Regions from separate parts of the Streptomyces viridosporus T7A genome, predicted to be linked through region 1. Evidence: riboswitches for the same ligand, from Rfam matches in the RefSeq annotation. Region 1 holds a riboswitch; each other region holds the start of a gene.
What was found. A riboswitch is a leader RNA that binds a small molecule or an ion and turns the genes downstream of it on or off. The one in region 1 is predicted to bind cobalamin.
Positions count from the first base shown of each region.

Region 2: linked by a shared signal. The riboswitch ahead of CP969_RS25545 (ribonucleoside-diphosphate reductase subunit alpha) and the one ahead of CP969_RS30380 (ABC transporter substrate-binding protein) in region 1 are both predicted to bind cobalamin.
Region 3: linked by a shared signal. The riboswitch ahead of CP969_RS02380 (hypothetical protein) and the one ahead of CP969_RS30380 (ABC transporter substrate-binding protein) in region 1 are both predicted to bind cobalamin.
Region 4: linked by a shared signal. The riboswitch ahead of CP969_RS10255 (cobalamin biosynthesis protein) and the one ahead of CP969_RS30380 (ABC transporter substrate-binding protein) in region 1 are both predicted to bind cobalamin.

Region 1 is NZ_CP023700.1:6,625,617-6,629,609, forward strand. It holds gene CP969_RS30375 (FecCD family ABC transporter permease) at 1-514, opposite strand, end outside; gene CP969_RS30380 (ABC transporter substrate-binding protein) at 511-1,557, opposite strand; cobalamin riboswitch at 1,588-1,769, opposite strand; gene CP969_RS30385 (ferric reductase-like transmembrane domain-containing protein) at 1,917-2,903, shown strand; gene CP969_RS30390 (hypothetical protein) at 3,035-3,316, opposite strand; gene CP969_RS34320 (RING finger protein) at 3,401-3,526, opposite strand; partial or broken gene CP969_RS30395 (NAD-binding protein) at 3,675-3,857, opposite strand.
Region 2 is NZ_CP023700.1:5,496,768-5,500,760, forward strand. It holds gene CP969_RS25540 (ribonucleotide-diphosphate reductase subunit beta) at 1-86, opposite strand, end outside; gene CP969_RS25545 (ribonucleoside-diphosphate reductase subunit alpha) at 86-2,479, opposite strand; cobalamin riboswitch at 2,604-2,744, opposite strand; gene mctP (monocarboxylate uptake permease MctP) at 3,206-3,993, opposite strand, start outside.
Region 3 is NZ_CP023700.1:471,934-475,926, reverse strand. It holds gene CP969_RS02400 (hypothetical protein) at 1-138, shown strand, start outside; partial or broken gene CP969_RS34180 (sulfurtransferase TusA family protein) at 312-455, shown strand; partial or broken gene CP969_RS34175 (lamin tail domain-containing protein) at 501-726, shown strand; tRNA gene CP969_RS02390 (tRNA-Arg) at 1,282-1,354, shown strand; gene CP969_RS34170 (hypothetical protein) at 1,421-1,555, opposite strand; cobalamin riboswitch at 1,729-1,917, shown strand; gene CP969_RS02380 (hypothetical protein) at 1,960-2,364, shown strand; gene CP969_RS33580 ((2Fe-2S)-binding protein) at 2,400-3,122, shown strand; partial or broken gene CP969_RS34540 (hypothetical protein) at 3,610-3,750, opposite strand.
Region 4 is NZ_CP023700.1:2,172,044-2,176,036, forward strand. It holds gene CP969_RS10245 (inorganic phosphate transporter) at 1-1,184, shown strand, start outside; gene CP969_RS10250 (hypothetical protein) at 1,216-1,437, shown strand; cobalamin riboswitch at 1,593-1,733, shown strand; gene CP969_RS10255 (cobalamin biosynthesis protein) at 1,865-2,806, shown strand; gene CP969_RS10260 (cobyric acid synthase) at 2,803-3,993, shown strand, end outside.

The sequences.
Region 1 (3,993 bases):
TCACCCCGAACACGATCACCGCGACCGCGCCCAGGGACGCCCCGGAGGAGACTCCCAGGAGGTAGGGCTCGGCGAGCGGGTTGCGCAGCAGGGCCTGCAGGGCGGTGCCCACGACCGCGAGCCCGGCACCGGTCACCACCGCGAGCAGGACGCGCGGCGCCCGCACGTCCAGCACGATGGTCTCCCGCGCCCCGGACCAGTCCGGTTCCGGCCAGGGGGCGCCCAGCGCGTGCGTCACGATGCCCCACACCTGGCCGGGCGGCACCCGGACCGAGCCGATGGCCAGCCCCGCCGTGGCCGAGACCGCGAGCAGCGCGGCGAGCACGAGGAGGGTCGCGGTGAGGGTGCCCCGGCCCGCGCGCCTCCCGCCCGGCCGGCCCGCGCCCTTCCCGCCCTTCCCGTCCTCCCCGCCCTTCCCGTCCTCCCCGCCCGGCCGGCGCCGGTCGGCGGCCGGCCCGGCGGAGGCGTCCGCGGTGTCCGCGGTGTCCGCCGCGTCCGTGGCGGGGCGGATCACCGGAAGCTCTCGGGGTGCAGCCCGCGGGCCAGGTCCTCGACCGCGTACGCCGACCGGATGCCGACCAGGGTGGCGGTCAGCGGCAGGACGACGAACCGCTTGTTCTTCACGGCCGGCACGTCGGCGAGCGCGGGCCGGGAGAGCAGGAACTCCTTCTTCTGCTCCACGCTCCCGGCACCGGCGTAGTCGTAGACGGCGATGACCTCCGGCTTGCGCGCGACGACCTGTTCCCAGGAGACGTCGCCGAAGACGTCGTCGAGGTCGGCGAAGACGTTCCTCCCGCCGGCCAGCCGGATCAGCTCGGTGCCCAGGCTCCTGCCGCCCGCGGTGAAGGCGGTCCTGTCGCCGCTGTCGTACACGAAGACGGACACACCGGGCTCGTCCTCGACGGCCGCGGCGGCCTCGCCGACCCGGCTTTTCAGATCGGCGACCAGTTCGTCCGCCCGGTCCGGTACGCCGAAGATCCGGCCGACGGTGCGGATCTCCTCGTAGGTGTCCTCCATCGTCACCCGCTTCCTGCCGCAGTACTCGCGGTTGAGGTGGGTGTCGATGCCAGCGTCGGCGAACGCCTTGCGGGAGCGGCCCTCCTTCTCGGCGAAGGCGCTGCCGTAGCCGCCGTAGACGAGATCCGGCTCGGCCTCCAGGACCGTCTCGAACGACGGTTCCCTCTTCGCCAGTTCCGGGACGGCCGCGTAGTCCTTCCTCAGCTCCGGCAGGACGGCCGAGTCCGGGAAGGCGGTGCCCACCATGCGGTCCTTCAGGCCCAGGGCGAGCATCAGCTCCGCCGGGTGCTGGTGGATGGTGACCACCCGCGACGGCGGCTTGTCGTACGTCGTCCGCACACCGCAGTTGTCGACGGTGAGGGGGAAGCCCTCGAGCGACGACGCCGCGGGCTCCGCGGACCGGGCGGTGTCCTGCGACGCGCCGCAACCGGCGGTCAGCAGCAGGACCGCCGACAGGGCGGCGGTCACGGCCGCGGCGCGCGGGGACCGGCGCCTGCGGGCAGGGGAGAACAGCGGGGGACGGGACGTGCCGTCGTACACGTGAAGCCTCCTGGGGAGTCCGCGCTCCTCGGAACGGGCCCGCGACAGGCCAGTCTCCTGACTCCCGGATCGACGTTCCCCCCGCCTTCCCGCGGCGCGCGCAGTGGCGTGTCGAGGGGGTGCACTCCCCGGTCACAGTGGCGGGACCGTGCCGGATTCGCACCGGCTTCCTGTCTCCCGTCGCGGTGATGACCAGGCGATAGTACGTTCCCCCGCGTCGTGGACGAAAGGGCGGGCTCCGGCCCGGCCGGCCGCTCTGGCCTGATCGGGACTCGGCAACTCCGATCCTCTCGACCACACTTGGTCCCCGGAACCCCACCCTCACCACATGCGGACGACCACTGCCGGGAGGCCACGGCATGCTTCCAGACGCGACGCCGGACGCGGACGGCACGACCGCCCCGCCCACACGCGAGCGGAGCCCCGTCGAACGCGTCACCCTGCGCGCCGACCTGCGGGCCGCGCTGCCCGACGCGACCGCGGCCGTCGTCCTCACGGCGGCCGTGTTCGTGTTCTTCTGGGCGCGCATGGAGTCGGGTGACTCGGCGACGGTCGCGGTCATGCCGTTCATGGACGACGCCGGCAGGTACTGGATGTACCTGCTCAGCCAGGCGTTCGGCTGGTCGGGGCTGCTGTGGGCCTGGGGCACGGTCATGCTCGGGCTGCTGCTGTCGGGGCCGCGCCCGAGCCGGCTGCCGGTCTCCCGGCACGTACTGGAGCGCTGGCACCGCACCACCAGTCTGACCACGATGGCGCTGATGTTCGCGCACGCGCTGATGTTCGCGGCCGAACTGGTCCGCTACGAGGCACAGTTGGCGTGGGCCGAGCGGCTGTGGGCCGGGTTCGCGGACACCTTCGTGCCCGGCTGGTACGACTCCGGGACCGGCCGGATCGCCATCCCGATCGGCCAGGGCGCCCTGTACCTGGCGATTCCCCTGGGGCTGCTGTTCTACGTCCGGCACCGCATCGGCGCGAACGCCTGGCGCCGGCTGCACCGCTTCGTGATCGTCGTGTACGTGTTGAGCGTGTGGCACACCCTGCTGTACGGCACCAACGTCTGGTACGGCGAGTGGCCGCGCACCGTGCTGTGGCTGCTGCAACTGCCGGTCGCCGTCCTGCTGCTGCTCCGGCTGCTGCGGCCGGCCCGCCGGGCGGAGCGGCTGGGCGCGCCGGGCCGGCGCGAGGGCGGGTCCCTGCCGGGCTGGGTCCTGCGGGCCGCGGGCCGGGTCGCCGCCGCGGCCGTGGTGGTCGGTCTCCTCGCCGTGGTGGCGTCCGGCCACGACGGCGGCCGCGACCGCCCCGCCGAGCCGCCCGCGAGCAGCCCGCACGCTCCCGAGTCGGGGTGAACCGCCCCGGCCGGGCCGGGACTTCCGGATCGCACCCCCGCCCGGCGGGCGACCGGGTCCGGCACTCCCGGCGCTCCCGGCGCACCGGTGGACGGCGACGGGCCCACCGGCCTCGTGGCCGCCTTCCGCGGTCACTCCTCGTCGGGGCGAACGACTTCGGGTAACGGATCCGTGACGGTCCCTGCCCGACGGGCCTCCTCCTCCGCTTCGGCCGCGTCGGCCCACCGGACTCCGTACCGCACGCACCAGACCGCCACCAGCGAACCCAGCATGGCGGGCAGGAACCACATGAGCTTCCACGGGCCGGCGAGCACCGCGGCCACCGCCGCCAGCACGTGCACGAGAAGGGCCAGGAAGTGGACCGCCGCCAGTTCGGCCCTCGTCCGGCCCGCGGCCCTCTGCCGTCTCGCCATCGAAACCGTGTGCTCCCCCCGCCTGTGCACGCGTACCGCGCCGCGCCTCGTGGGCGACCGCGGGCGTGGATCGGTCGCAAGTGATCAGATCACGCGAAGTGATGCCACGGGTGGAAAACATTCCGATCGCCGGCCGAAGGCCCGATGCGGGAGCAGGTTGCGGTGGGCGAGGAACGCCTCGGTCGCCGGGTCGGTGGCGTCGTCGCTCATCTCCCGTCCCTCTCCCGGTCCTTCCCCTCGTCCTTTTCCTCGTCCTTTTCCTCATCCCTTTCCTCGTCCTGCGCGGTCGGCCCCGACGGCCGACCGCGTCCGCGTGCGTCCACCGCAAGATCCTCGCAGCGCGCACCGGTCAGGCGGCCCGGTAGGCGACGACCGCGTCGTCGGACCCGCCCACCAACTGGTGCAGGCGCACCCGGTGGACGAAGTCCGGGCGCGGGTTGATCAGCGTCACGGTCACGTCGTCGCGCGGCCTCAGCCGGTTCGCGGCCATCACGCCCGCGTATCCGCCACCGATCACGACCACATGCGTGTTCCCGGTCATCACGCCTCCTCCGTTTCCAGGGGTTCGGCCTCAAGACACCGCGCCCTCGGCCCCTGTGACGGAATGTGAGCCGGATCACTTGACCGGAGCTCGGCCGGAACTCGGCCGGAGCTGTGACCGCATGGGTGCGCCACGA
Region 2 (3,993 bases), 1.1 Mb from region 1:
TCGTAGAAGTCGGGGTAGCGCATGGGGCGCAGCGTGAGCTCGAAGCCCGGGTCGAGCAGGTTCTGGGTACGGGTGGTGCGGGTCATCACTGGCAGGCCTCGCAGGACTCGGGGTTCTCAAGGGAGCAGGCGACGGCCTCGTCGGGGGTCGGCTGCTGGACGGGGACGGTGGTCTGGGTCTGGGTCTGGGCCTGGGGCTGGGCCTGCGCGGCGCGGGCGATGCGGGTCGCCGGGCGCGAACGCAGGTAGTACGTCGTCTTCAGGCCCTGCTTCCAGGCGTACGCGTACATCGAGGAGAGCTTGCCGATGGTCGGCGTCTCCATGAACAGGTTCAGTGACTGCGCCTGGTCCAGGAACGGGGTGCGGGCGGCGGCCGTGTCGATCAGCGAGCGCTGCGGGATCTCCCACGCCGTGCGGTACAGCCGGCGCACGTCGTCGGGGATCCAGGCGAAGCCCTGCACCGAGCCGCCCGCCTCGCGCAGCGCCTCCCGGGTGCGCTCGTCCCACACGCCCAGCCGCTTCAGGTCGCTCACCAGGTACGAGTTGACCTGGAGGAACTCGCCGGACAGCGTCTCGCGCTTGAACAGGTTGGACACCTGCGGCTCGATGCACTCGTACACGCCCGCGATCGAGGCGATGGTGGCGGTGGGCGCGATGGCCAGCAGCAGGGAGTTGCGCAGACCGGTGGACGCGATCCGTCCGCGCAGCGCGGCCCAGCGCTCCGGCCACGTCAGGTCCACGTCGTAGTGGTCGGGGTGCAGCACGCCCCGGGCGGTGCGGGTCTTCTCCCAGGCCGGCAGCGGTCCCTTGTCCTCGGCCAGGTCGGCGGAGGCCTCGTACGCGGCGAGCATGATCCGCTCGGCGATCCGGGTGGACAGGGTCCGCGCCTCGGGCGAGTCGAAGGGCAGGCGCAGCTTGAAGAAGACGTCCTGCAGGCCCATCGCGCCGAGGCCCACCGGACGCCAGCGGGCGTTGGAGCGGCCCGCCTGCTCGGTCGGGTAGAAGTTGATGTCCACGACCCGGTCGAGGAACGTGACGGCCGTGCGGACGGTCCGGTCCAGCCGCTCCCAGTCGATGTCGCCGGCCGCCGTGTCGACGAACGCGCCGAGGTTGACCGATCCCAGGTTGCAGACCGCCGTCTCCCCGTCGTCGGTGACCTCCAGGATCTCCGTGCAGAGGTTGGAGGAGTGGATGACGTGGCCCGGGGTCGCCGTCTGGTTCGCCGTGCGGTTGGCGGCGTCCTTGAAGGTCATCCAGCCGTTGCCGGTCTGCGCGAGGGTGCGCATCATCCGGCCGTACAGCTCGCGCGCGGGGAGGGTCTTCCTGGCCAGCCCCTTCTCCTCGGCGGCCCGGTACGCCGCGTCGAACTCCTCGCCCCACAGGTCGACCAGCTCCGGCACGTCCGCCGGGGAGAACAGCGACCACGGGCCGTCGGCGTCCACCCGGCGCATGAACTCGTCCGGCACCCAGTGCGCGAGGTTCAGGTTGTGCGTGCGGCGGGCGTCCTCACCGGTGTTGTCGCGCAGCTCCAGGAACTCCTCGATGTCCGAGTGCCAGGTCTCCAGGTAGACCGCCGCCGCGCCCTTGCGCCGCCCGCCCTGGTTCACGGCGGCGACCGAGGCGTCCAGCGTCTTCAGGAACGGGACGATGCCGTTGGAGTGCCCGTTGGTGCCGCGGATCAGCGAACCGCGCGAGCGGATGCGGGAGTAGGACAGGCCGATGCCGCCGGCGTGCTTCGAGAGGCGGGCCACCTGGTGGTAGCGGTCGTAGATGGAGTCCAGCTCGTCCTTGGGGGAGTCCAGGAGGTAGCAGGACGACATCTGGGGGTGCCGCGTACCGGAGTTGAACAGGGTGGGGGAGGAGGGCAGGTAGTCCAGGCGGCTCATCAGCCCGTACAGCGCGGCGACCTCGTCCACCGACCGGACGCTGTCGTCCTCGGCGAGACCGGCGGCGACGCGCAGCAGGAAGTGCTGCGGCGTCTCGACGACCTTGCGGGTGATCGGGTGCCGCAGCAGGTACCGGCTGTGGAGGGTGCGCAGGCCGAAGTAGCCGAAGCGGTCGTCGGCCCCGGTGTCGATCAGCGCGTCGAGCCGGTCCGCGTGCAGCCGGACGAACGCGGCGGTGCGGTCGGCGATCAGGCCCTCGCGGTGCCCGGTCGCGACGGACCCGGTGAACGACGTGACGCCCTGCGAGGCGGCCTCGGCTCGGATGCCGATGGTCAGCAGCCGGGCGGCGAGCCGGGAGTAGGCGGGGTCCTCGGAGATGAGCCCGGCCGCGGCCTCGGTGGCCAGCTCCCGCAGCTCCGTCTCGTCGGCGCGGGCGGACCGGCCGCGCAGCGCGGCGGCGGCGACCCGGCCGGGGTCCGCGTCGGGCAGGTCGGCGGTCAGCTCGGTCAGGGTCCGCAGCAGCGCGGCACCGGGGCCGTCGCTCCGCTCTGTCACGTCGACCGCTGAAGCCGGATCGGCTGGCGCGATGGTCACGTGGGGCTCTCCCTCGCTCGGCACGGAGGCCTCGTCGAGGGCAGGGGGCAGCACACGAGCGCACGCGGCGTCGCGTCCACCGGCCCATTCCACGAGGCCCGGACGTCAGGGCACCCGGACCGGACGGCCGGGCGCACTGTCGGCAGGTCCTCGGACTGAAGCCCGTGCGCGTCCGCGGGATGACGCGGGCACGCACAAGTACACCGTTGCGGGACAGTTCCGGATTCGCACCGGATTCCCCTGCGGCGACAGCGAGCATGAGCATACATCTTGTGCCGGGTGCTGTCGGCAGGCCCATATCTTGTGTCTCGGTGGTGTCGGAGTGTCAACGCATAGGCGAGAAGCGTGAGGTCGTCCGGATACGGGAGGGGGTTCCGGCGGACACGGAAGGGGGTTCCGGCCGCGCTCGGGTGCGAGGGGGAGGCCCGGCCGCTCGTGGACGCGGTGGGCGGGGCGCGTGGTGCGCCGGCTCGACAGCACGCCCCGGGCACGGCCCTCGGCCGCCACCCGCTTCGCCCCGTCCCCCGGCTCGCCAGGGCGGGCACCGCTCCTCCCGGAGCCGCGCGGCCCGTCCCGGAGGCAGGCCCGCGCGGTGCTCCCACCGAGTTCGCCGTGCCCGCCCGGCTCCACCGGCCGGACGACGGCGTCCACGGGGGCGGGTGCGCCCGACGGGTACGACAACGGGCCGCCGGATCCCCCCGGCGGCCCGTGGCCCTGAGCGCGGCGTCAGTGCGCGCTGCCCGCCGTGGCCGGCGGAAGCTCCACCTGGACGCCCGGGTCGCCCGCGTCCGCCGTGTAGTCCTCCGGCTTCGTCCGGTCGATGCCCTCGGGGGCCTTGACGGCCTTCAGGACGAAGGTCAGCACGACCGTCACCAGGACGTTGATCACGAAGGCGGTGAGACCGATGTAGCCGATCTCGCCGATGCCCGGGATCTCCTTCGCCGAGCCGCCGAAGTGCTTCTGCGTCGGCGAGGCCACCCCGTAGGCGGCGACCGTGCCGTAGACCATGCCGACCGCCCAGCCCGCGAGCAGCGCCCAGCGGTGGAACCAGCGGGTGAACAGGCCGCCCACCAGCGCCGGGAAGGTCTGCAGGATCCAGATGCCGCCCAGCAGCTGGAAGTTGATGGCGACCGTCTTGTCCATGGTCAGGACGAAGGCCAGCGCGCCCACCTTCACCAGCAGGGAGACGATCTTGGAGACCTTGGTCTCCTGGGCCGGTGTCGCGTCCGGCTTGAGGAAGTCCTTGTAGATGTTGCGGGTGAAGAGGTTCGCCGCCGCGATCGACATGATCGCCGCCGGCACCAGCGCGCCGATGCCGATCGCCGCGAAGGCCACGCCCGCGAACCAGTCCGGGAACATGTCCTCGAACAGCTGGGGGATCGCCAGCTGGCCGTTCTGCACCTCCACGCCCGCCGCGATCGCCATGAAGCCCAGCAGCGCCAGCAGCCCCAGCATCAGCGAGTACAGCGGCAGGATGGTGGTGTTGCGGCGGATCACCTCACGGCTGCGCGAGG
Region 3 (3,993 bases), 6.2 Mb from region 1:
CTGCTGCTCGGCCTGGCCGCGGTCGCGGCCGCCGCAGCCCTCGCCGTCCTGCTGCGCACTCGCCCTGGACAGAAGGAGGAACGACACCCGCCGGCGGAGCACGTCCGCGCGGACGGCACTGCGAAGGAACATCGCTGACCCCACGCGTGTCCTGGGAGGACCCGTCCCGGATTCTCCCAGGACCCCGGGCTCGCAGACAGTCACGAGGCCGAAGTTCAGCCCGGTCCTGGCAGGGCGCGTACGCGCGCGAGGACCGGCGGTGCCCTCTCCCTTGCCCTCCTGCCCGCTGTCGCCGTCACCTCCTACCGCCGATGAAACCCACCAACCTCGACACCCCCGCGCCCGGCAACACCGTCGACGGCACCGGTTTGCTCTGCGTCACTCTCCTGCTGCGCCTACGCAAGGAGATCGACGGCGCGGAGCCGGGCACCGTCGTCCACGTCATCGCCACCGACCCGGCCACCCCGCTCGACCTGCCCGCATGGTGCCACCTGACCGGACATCACTACCTGCAGCCCGGCGACTACATCAAGCTGTGCGGCGGCCACGGCACCGACTCCGACGCCAAGAACGTGGTCTACCGCGACAACTGCAACTTCCCGTGGAACAAGGACAAGGACACCATCTACCTGTACAAGCACCTCCGGTGCCCGCGCGGACGTGCACTCCTGCACCAAGCGCGACCACGACCGGGACGGCAACGGCTGCAGCAGCTCTCACGGCTGACACCCGAAACCATCCGCCGGACCGCCGTGACCTGCCCGACCACGCCCGCCCGTGCGGTCCCGGACGACCAGCCGGCCGTACGGGGCGCACGGCTCGGTGAGTTCCCCTGCCGGGTCGGGACTGCGTGAGCGGTCCGGCCGTGGGTAGACGTCATCCCACTGGGGAGTGAAGCTGCGGGGGCGGCACGTACCTGCGATGAGTACGCGCCGCCCTCGCACGCGTTGTGGCGCTGAGGGGAGCCGGGCGGACGGCCGTAGGAGGGTCGCTCCGGCGGCGGCGTGCTGCGTCAGGAGCGGGGGATGCTCCTTGCCGGCGGGCGGCCGCGCGGTGACCTCGTGGCCGCCGGCTTGCCCGGCGCCGCAAGCGGCCGGAGCATCCTGGCCGTTCCTTCTTGCCTCCTTGGCGGTGCCGCGCGGGAGGGAAAGACGAGAACGGCTTTCAGACCCGGGCGCCGACCGGCGAGTTGGCAGGAGCCGCCCTGGCTGTGCGCTGCCTGCTGCGACTGCGGTAGAGTGGATCTTGAGCGTGCTGCTGGTTGTGCCGGTGGCGGGCTGTGCGTTGGTGGTCCAAGGAAAGACGTCCCGCTTCCTGCGGGGAGATGCAGGTGCAAGGCCTGCCCGGCGCTCCACGAAGAAGACCCCCGGCCCTGCTGTTCAGGGCCGGGGGTCTTTTCGCACGCGATCGCCGGGGGCGTTCAGCCGCAGGCGTTGCGGTTGGTCTTCAGCGACCGGGTCTGGTCGTTGAGGTGGTGGTCGCGCAGGTCGTGGAGGGAGCCGCCGCTGCGGGTGACGCAGACCCAGCGGCCGACGTGGTTGTGCTTCTCATGCACGTGGGCGGTGCGGTCGGAGTTGTTGCGGATCGAGCTGCCGCGGTCACGGATCGCGGGGGCAGGTCCTTCACACTGCCGTCGGCCGTGCACCGCACCCAGGACTGCCCACCAAAGTTGATCTCGGGTAGATGCACACGTAGCCGGACGGACTCCCGCGTCGGCGGGGAGGACGCTGGTTTGGGATGGGATGATGGCCGTCGACAAGGCGACGGCGGAACGAGGAAGCCGGTGTGAATCCGGCGCGGTCCCGCCACTGTGATCGGCGAGCGACTCCCGACAGGCCACTGCCCGGCAGCGGGTGGGAAGGCCGGGACGAGCATCGACCCGAGAGCCAGGAGACTCACGCGGTCGCCTCCTCGACGGACCACCGGGGCGGATCTCCCCGGAGAGAGGAACGGCACCGCATGCCCGCAACGCCGACCGGACGAACGACTGACGACGCGAGGACCGAAGCGGCGAACGGCCCCGTGCCGTGCCGTGTCGTCGTGTGCCGCGACTGCTGCTGCGGCAGCCCCAAAGTGACCGGCGTCGACCACGCGGCCCAGACGGCACGTCTGCGTGCTCAGGTGCCGGTGCGGGTGTCCGCCTGCCTGGACGTCTGCGACCAGGCCAACGTCATCGTCGTCCAGCCCTCCGCGGAGGGCCGGGCCGCCGGTGCCCGGCCCGTCTGGCTGGGGCTGGTCAACGACCCGGACGCGACCGAGGACATCGCCGCCTGGGCACGCGCCGGCGGACCGGGCGTCGCACCCCGGCCGGACATCCTCGACCTGTACGCCATCACGCCGCCACGACGGCGTACGGCCTCCTGATCGTGCGGACGGAGAGCCGGAGGGAGGACAGAACCGTGCACGACGCCCGTGCCTCAGCCGCGTCCGTCACCGCCGCCCTGCGTGACGTGGCGGGCCTCGGCGGCTTCTTCGCCCTGCAGCTCGGCGGACGGGACGACGGCTGGCATCCGGTCGCCCGTTCCTACGCGGCGGGTTTCACCGACCTCGCCGAAGCCGTCGCACGCCGCCACCGCACCCAGGAGCCGCGCGTCGACGTCTCCATCGCCCAGCTCGGTCACGCCGCCCGCCTCTGGTCCCCGGCCCTGGCCTGCGTCGTCCTGCACGGGATCGTCCCCGACCTCGAGGGGCTGCAGCGGGCCGACGACGGACCGGCCCTCCGGCTGCCCCGGCCGGCCGGCTGGCACGTCGACCGGCTCGACGACCGGCTCGACGACGGTGCCGTCCACGCCCTGTACCAGCAGGTGACACGTCACCTGTCGGCACTGGCCGACGGCTTGCGCGTCAAGGTCGCCCCGCGTCTGCTGGACGGCAACTCGGCGTCGGCACTCGTCGGCGCGGCCCATGCCCTGCTCGCGCTCCGTCCCGCCGTGCGCGGACCGCTCACCGACCTCACGACCGCGCTGCTGAACACCGGACGCCTGGCGGGCACCGGAGTGCTCACCGGCCCCGACCTCGCGTTCCGCCGCCTGAGCTGCTGCCTCTACTACCGCGCGCCGAACGGTTCGAAGTGCGGTGACTGCGGGCTCGCCGGCCGCGTGCCCCGACGAGCTCCGCGATGAGGTACTTCCGTGTACTGATGAGGGACACGGCGGACATCGGCGTACCGCTGCCGCCGCCCGGCCGGTGGGTCGGGACGGACGGTGCCGGCACTCCGTTCCCCTTCGGGCTGTGCCGCTCACCGGGCCGGGCGGCGGGCAGGCGGTCGCGTACGGCGATGGCGAGAGCCTGGGCGTCGCCGTCCCTGGTGGCGGTGACCACCGGAGTGCCGTCGACGTCGGTGGCGTCGGCCTTGAGGTCGCTCGCCCGGGCCCGGTCGGCCTGCTCGCGGATTCGCTGGTTCTCCCGGTCGGCGGACTTCAGCCGGTCCGGCAATCCGGCGACGCGGTCGGGGAGTTCGGCGCGTGGTGCCTGGAGCTGCTCGGCGATGCGGGTCACCGGGTCGCGTTCGCGGGCCAGGTAGCCGAAGCCCTCGATGCCGACGGCGGCCTCCAGGCGGCACATGCCGGCGCCGACCGACGACTCGGAGGTCAGCGCGACCGTGCCGATCTGCGAGGCGTGCTCGACGTGGGTGCCGCCGCACAGTTCCCGGGACCAGGCGCCGCCGATCTCGACGACGCGGACCTTCTCGCCGTACGTCTCGTCGAACAGGGCGAGCGCGCCCAGTTCCTTGGCCTCCGGGAGGGTCATCCAGCGCACGCCGACCGGCAGGTCGCGGCGCAGGGCCTGGTCGGCGGCCTCCTCGATCTCGCCGCGGACCGTGGGGGAGAGGGCGCCGCGCCAGGGGAAGTCCAGGCGGAGGTAGCCGGGGCGGTTGTAGGAGCCCGACTGCGGGGCGCCCGGGCCGAGGACCTGGCGCAGGGCGGCGTGCAGGACGTGGGTGCCGGAGCAGGCCTGGCGTGCACCGAGCCGCCACTCGGGGGCGGCGGCATG
Region 4 (3,993 bases), 4.5 Mb from region 1:
CGAACGGTTTCCACGACACCGCGAACGCGATGGCGACGACCATTTCGACCGGTGCGCTGAGGCCCAAGGTCGCGGTGGCCATGTCCGCCGTGCTGAACCTCGTCGGTGCCTTTCTGTCGGTCGAGGTCGCCAACACGATCTCCAAGGGCCTCGTCGACGAGGCCGGCATCCGTCCCGAGGTCATCTTCGCCGCCCTGGTCGGCGCGATCCTCTGGAACCTCCTCACCTGGCTGGTCGGCCTGCCGTCCAGCTCCTCGCACGCCCTCATGGGCGGTCTGATCGGCGCCACCGTCGCCTCCGCCGGCGTCGGCGCGGTGCACGGCGACGTCCTGGTCACCAAGGTGCTGATCCCCGCGATCGCCGCCCCGCTGGTCGCCGGCGTCGCCGCGATGCTCGCGACCCGGCTCACCTACCGGATGGGCAAGAAGGCCGACGGCGAGGCCGCCGAGAAGGGCTACCGCGCCGGCCAGATCGCCTCGGCCGGTCTGGTCTCCCTGGCCCACGGCACCAACGACGCCCAGAAGACGATGGGCATCATCACCCTGGCCCTGGTCGCCGGCGGCGCCCTCGCCCCCGACTCCGACCCGCCCCTGTGGGTCATCGTCTCCGCGGGCGTCGCCATCGCGCTCGGCACCTACCTCGGCGGCTGGCGCATCATCCGCACCATGGGCAAGGGCCTGACCGACCTCCAGCCGCAGCAGGGCTTCGCCGCCCAGACCAGCGCCGCGACGGTCATCCTGGCCTCCTCCCACCTCGGCTTCTCGCTGTCCACCACGCACTCCGTCTCCGGTGCCGTGATGGGCGCCGGCCTGGGCCGCAAGGGCGGTGTCGTCCGCTGGTCGACGGCCACCCGGATGTTCGTCGCCTGGGGCCTGACGCTGCCCGCCGCCGCCCTGGTCGCGGCGATCGCCGAGTGGATCTGCGGCTTCGGTTCCTGGGGCACCGCCGTGGTGGCCGTCTTCCTGGTCGTCTCCAGCGCGGCGATCTGGAAGATCTCCCGGCGCGAGATCGTCGACCACACCAACGTCAACGACACCGACGCCTCCGGCGAGGAGCCGTCCGGCGTGGTGACCCAGGCGGTGGCCGCCGTGACCCCGCCCCCGGCCGGCACCGTGACCGACGAGTTCGCGGCCGCCTTCCCGGAGCAGGTGGCCACCGACCCGCCGACCAAGACGACCGTCTGACCGCGACCCGGCACGAAGGAAGAAGAGCACCATGCAGATCGACTGGGCGGCCCTCGGTTCCGTCTTCGGCGTCAGCCTCGTGGTCACCGTGGCCCTGGTGGGCCTGTTCACCCTCGGCATCGCCGGTCTGTCCCACCGCGACCGGGCCGCCGCCCAGGGCCGGCCCGCGGCCCTGGCGGTCACCGGCGCCTACACCTGCTTCGCGGCGTGCGCGGCGGCGGTGGCGTACGGGATCTCCCTGATCATGGCCTGACCGCGGGTCGTCTCCGTCCGACGGGCGGTGCGGGGGCTTCGGCCCCGCACCGCCCGTCCGCGTGCGTTCGCGGCTCCCGCCCGCCGTTCCCCCACCGGCGCACCTCTGTGGGCCTCGGCACACTTCAGCCTCGCAGGTCAACGGCAAGTTGACGGTTCTTCCACGGCCGTGGTGGACTGCCTCAGCCAATACGGCGGCAGGAGAGGAAGCCGGTGAGAGTCCGGCGCGGTCCCGCCACTGTCACCGGGGCGTTCGCCCCGGGAGCCAGGAACTCTCGCCGCCGGTCTCGTCGAGCCAGGGCGTGGACACCCTGAGTGAGGACACAACGCCATGCGCGGCTGCCTGTTGAGGTCGACCAGCGACGCTCCGCCCCGTCCCGGGGCCCCTCGCACCGGAATTCCCGCCGGATCCACGACCGGCTGACCCCATGGGTGCCGATCGCGTGTTCGCGTACGGCGCCGCCGCCGGCCTCCTCGGCGACCTGCTGCTCGGCGATCCCCGCCGCGGGCACCCGGTCGCCGCTTTCGGGCGGGCCGCGGCTGCCGTGGAACGGGTGCTGTGGCGGGACGACCGGGGCCGGGGCGCGGTGCACACCGCCGTCTGCGTCGGCGGGGCCGTCGCGCTGGGAGGTCTGGCCGCCCGCTGCGTGCGGTCCTCCCCCGCCGCCTCCGTCGCCCTGACCGGTGCCGCCACCTGGGCCGTCGTGGGCGGGACGTCGCTGGCCCGCGAGGCCCGGGCCGTCGGGCGGGCCCTCGAGGCCGGGGACGTCGAGGCGGCGCGGGTGCGGCTGCCCCACCTGTGCGGGCGGGACCCGCAGGCGCTGGACGCCGACGGGATCGCCCGCGCGGTGGTGGAGTCCGTCGCCGAGAACACCTCCGACGCCGTCGTCGGCGCGCTGGTGTGGGGGGCCGTCGCCGGGGTGCCGGGCCTGCTCGGCTTCCGGGCCGTCAACACGCTGGACGCGATGGTCGGCCACAAGTCCCCCCGCTACCGCCGCTACGGCTGGGCCTCCGCCCGCCTCGACGACGTGGCCGGGTGGCCGGGGGCGCGGCTGACCGCCGTGCTCGCCGCGCTCACCGGACCGGACCCGCGCGGGGCCGTGCGGGCGTGGCGGGCGGACGCAGCCCTGCACCCGAGCCCCAACGCCGGCCCCGTGGAGGCGTCCTTCGCGGGCGCGCTCGGCGTGCGGCTCGGCGGGACGCTGTCCTACGGCGGGCGGACCGAGCACCGGCCCGTCCTCAACGGCGGCGGCCGGGCGGTGACCGTGCGCGACATCGACCGGGCGGTACGGCTCTCGCGACGGGTCGGCTGGCTCGCGCTCGGCGTCGGTGCCGCCGCGCGGCTCGCCGTGAAGGGACGTGCGGCGTGAACGGTGGGGGTCTGCTGGTCGCCGGGACCACCTCGGACGCCGGCAAGAGCGTGGTGACCGCCGGGATCTGCCGGTGGCTGGTGCGGCAGGGCGTCAAGGTCGCGCCGTTCAAGGCGCAGAACATGTCGCTGAACTCGTTCGTGACGCGCGAGGGCGCCGAGATCGGGCGGGCGCAGGCCATGCAGGCCCAGGCCTGCCGGATCGAGCCGACCGCGCTGATGAACCCGGTGCTGCTCAAACCGGGCGGGGAGCGCAGCAGCCAGGTGGTGCTGCTGGGCCGGCCCGTCGGGGAGATGAGCGCGCGCGGCTACCACGGAGGACGTCAACAGCGGCTGCTGGGCACGGTGCTGGACTGCCTGGAGCAGTTGCGGGACACGTACGACGCGGTGATCTGCGAGGGGGCCGGGAGCCCGGCCGAGATCAACCTGCGCCGCACGGACATCGTGAACATGGGCGTCGCCCGGAACGCCGGGCTGCCGGTCCTGGTGGTGGGCGACATCGACCGGGGCGGCGTCTTCGCCTCCTTCTTCGGCACCGTCGCCCTGCTCTCCCCCGAGGACCAGCGGCTGGTCGCCGGGTTCCTGGTGAACAAGTTCCGCGGCGACGTGTCGCTGCTGGAACCCGGACTGGAGATGCTGCACGGCCTGACCGGGCGGCGGACGTACGGCGTGCTGCCCTTCCGGCACGGGCTCGGCATCGACGAGGAGGACGGACTCAGGGTGTCGCTGCGCGGCGCCGTACGGGAGTCCGCGGTGGCCGCGCCGGTCGGTGAGGACGTGCTGCGGGTCGCCGTGTGCGCGGTGCCGCTGATGTCCAACTTCACCGACGTGGACGCGCTCGCCGCCGAACCGGGGGTCGTGGTGCGGTTCGTGGACCGGCCCGAGGAACTGGCCGACGCCGACCTCGTGGTGGTGCCCGGGACCCGCGGCACGGTGCGGGCGCTGCAGTGGCTGCGCGAGCGCGGACTCGCGGACGCGCTGGCGCGGCGGGCCGCCGGGGGACGGCCCGTGCTCGGGATCTGCGGCGGCTTCCAGCTCCTCGGCGAACACATCGAGGACGACGTGGAGAGCCGCCGGGGGCACGTGGACGGCCTCGGGATCCTGCCGGTGCGGGTGCGGTTCGCCCGGGAGAAGACGCTCGCCCGGCCCACCGGGCAGGCCCTCGGCGAGCGGGTCGAGGGGTACGAG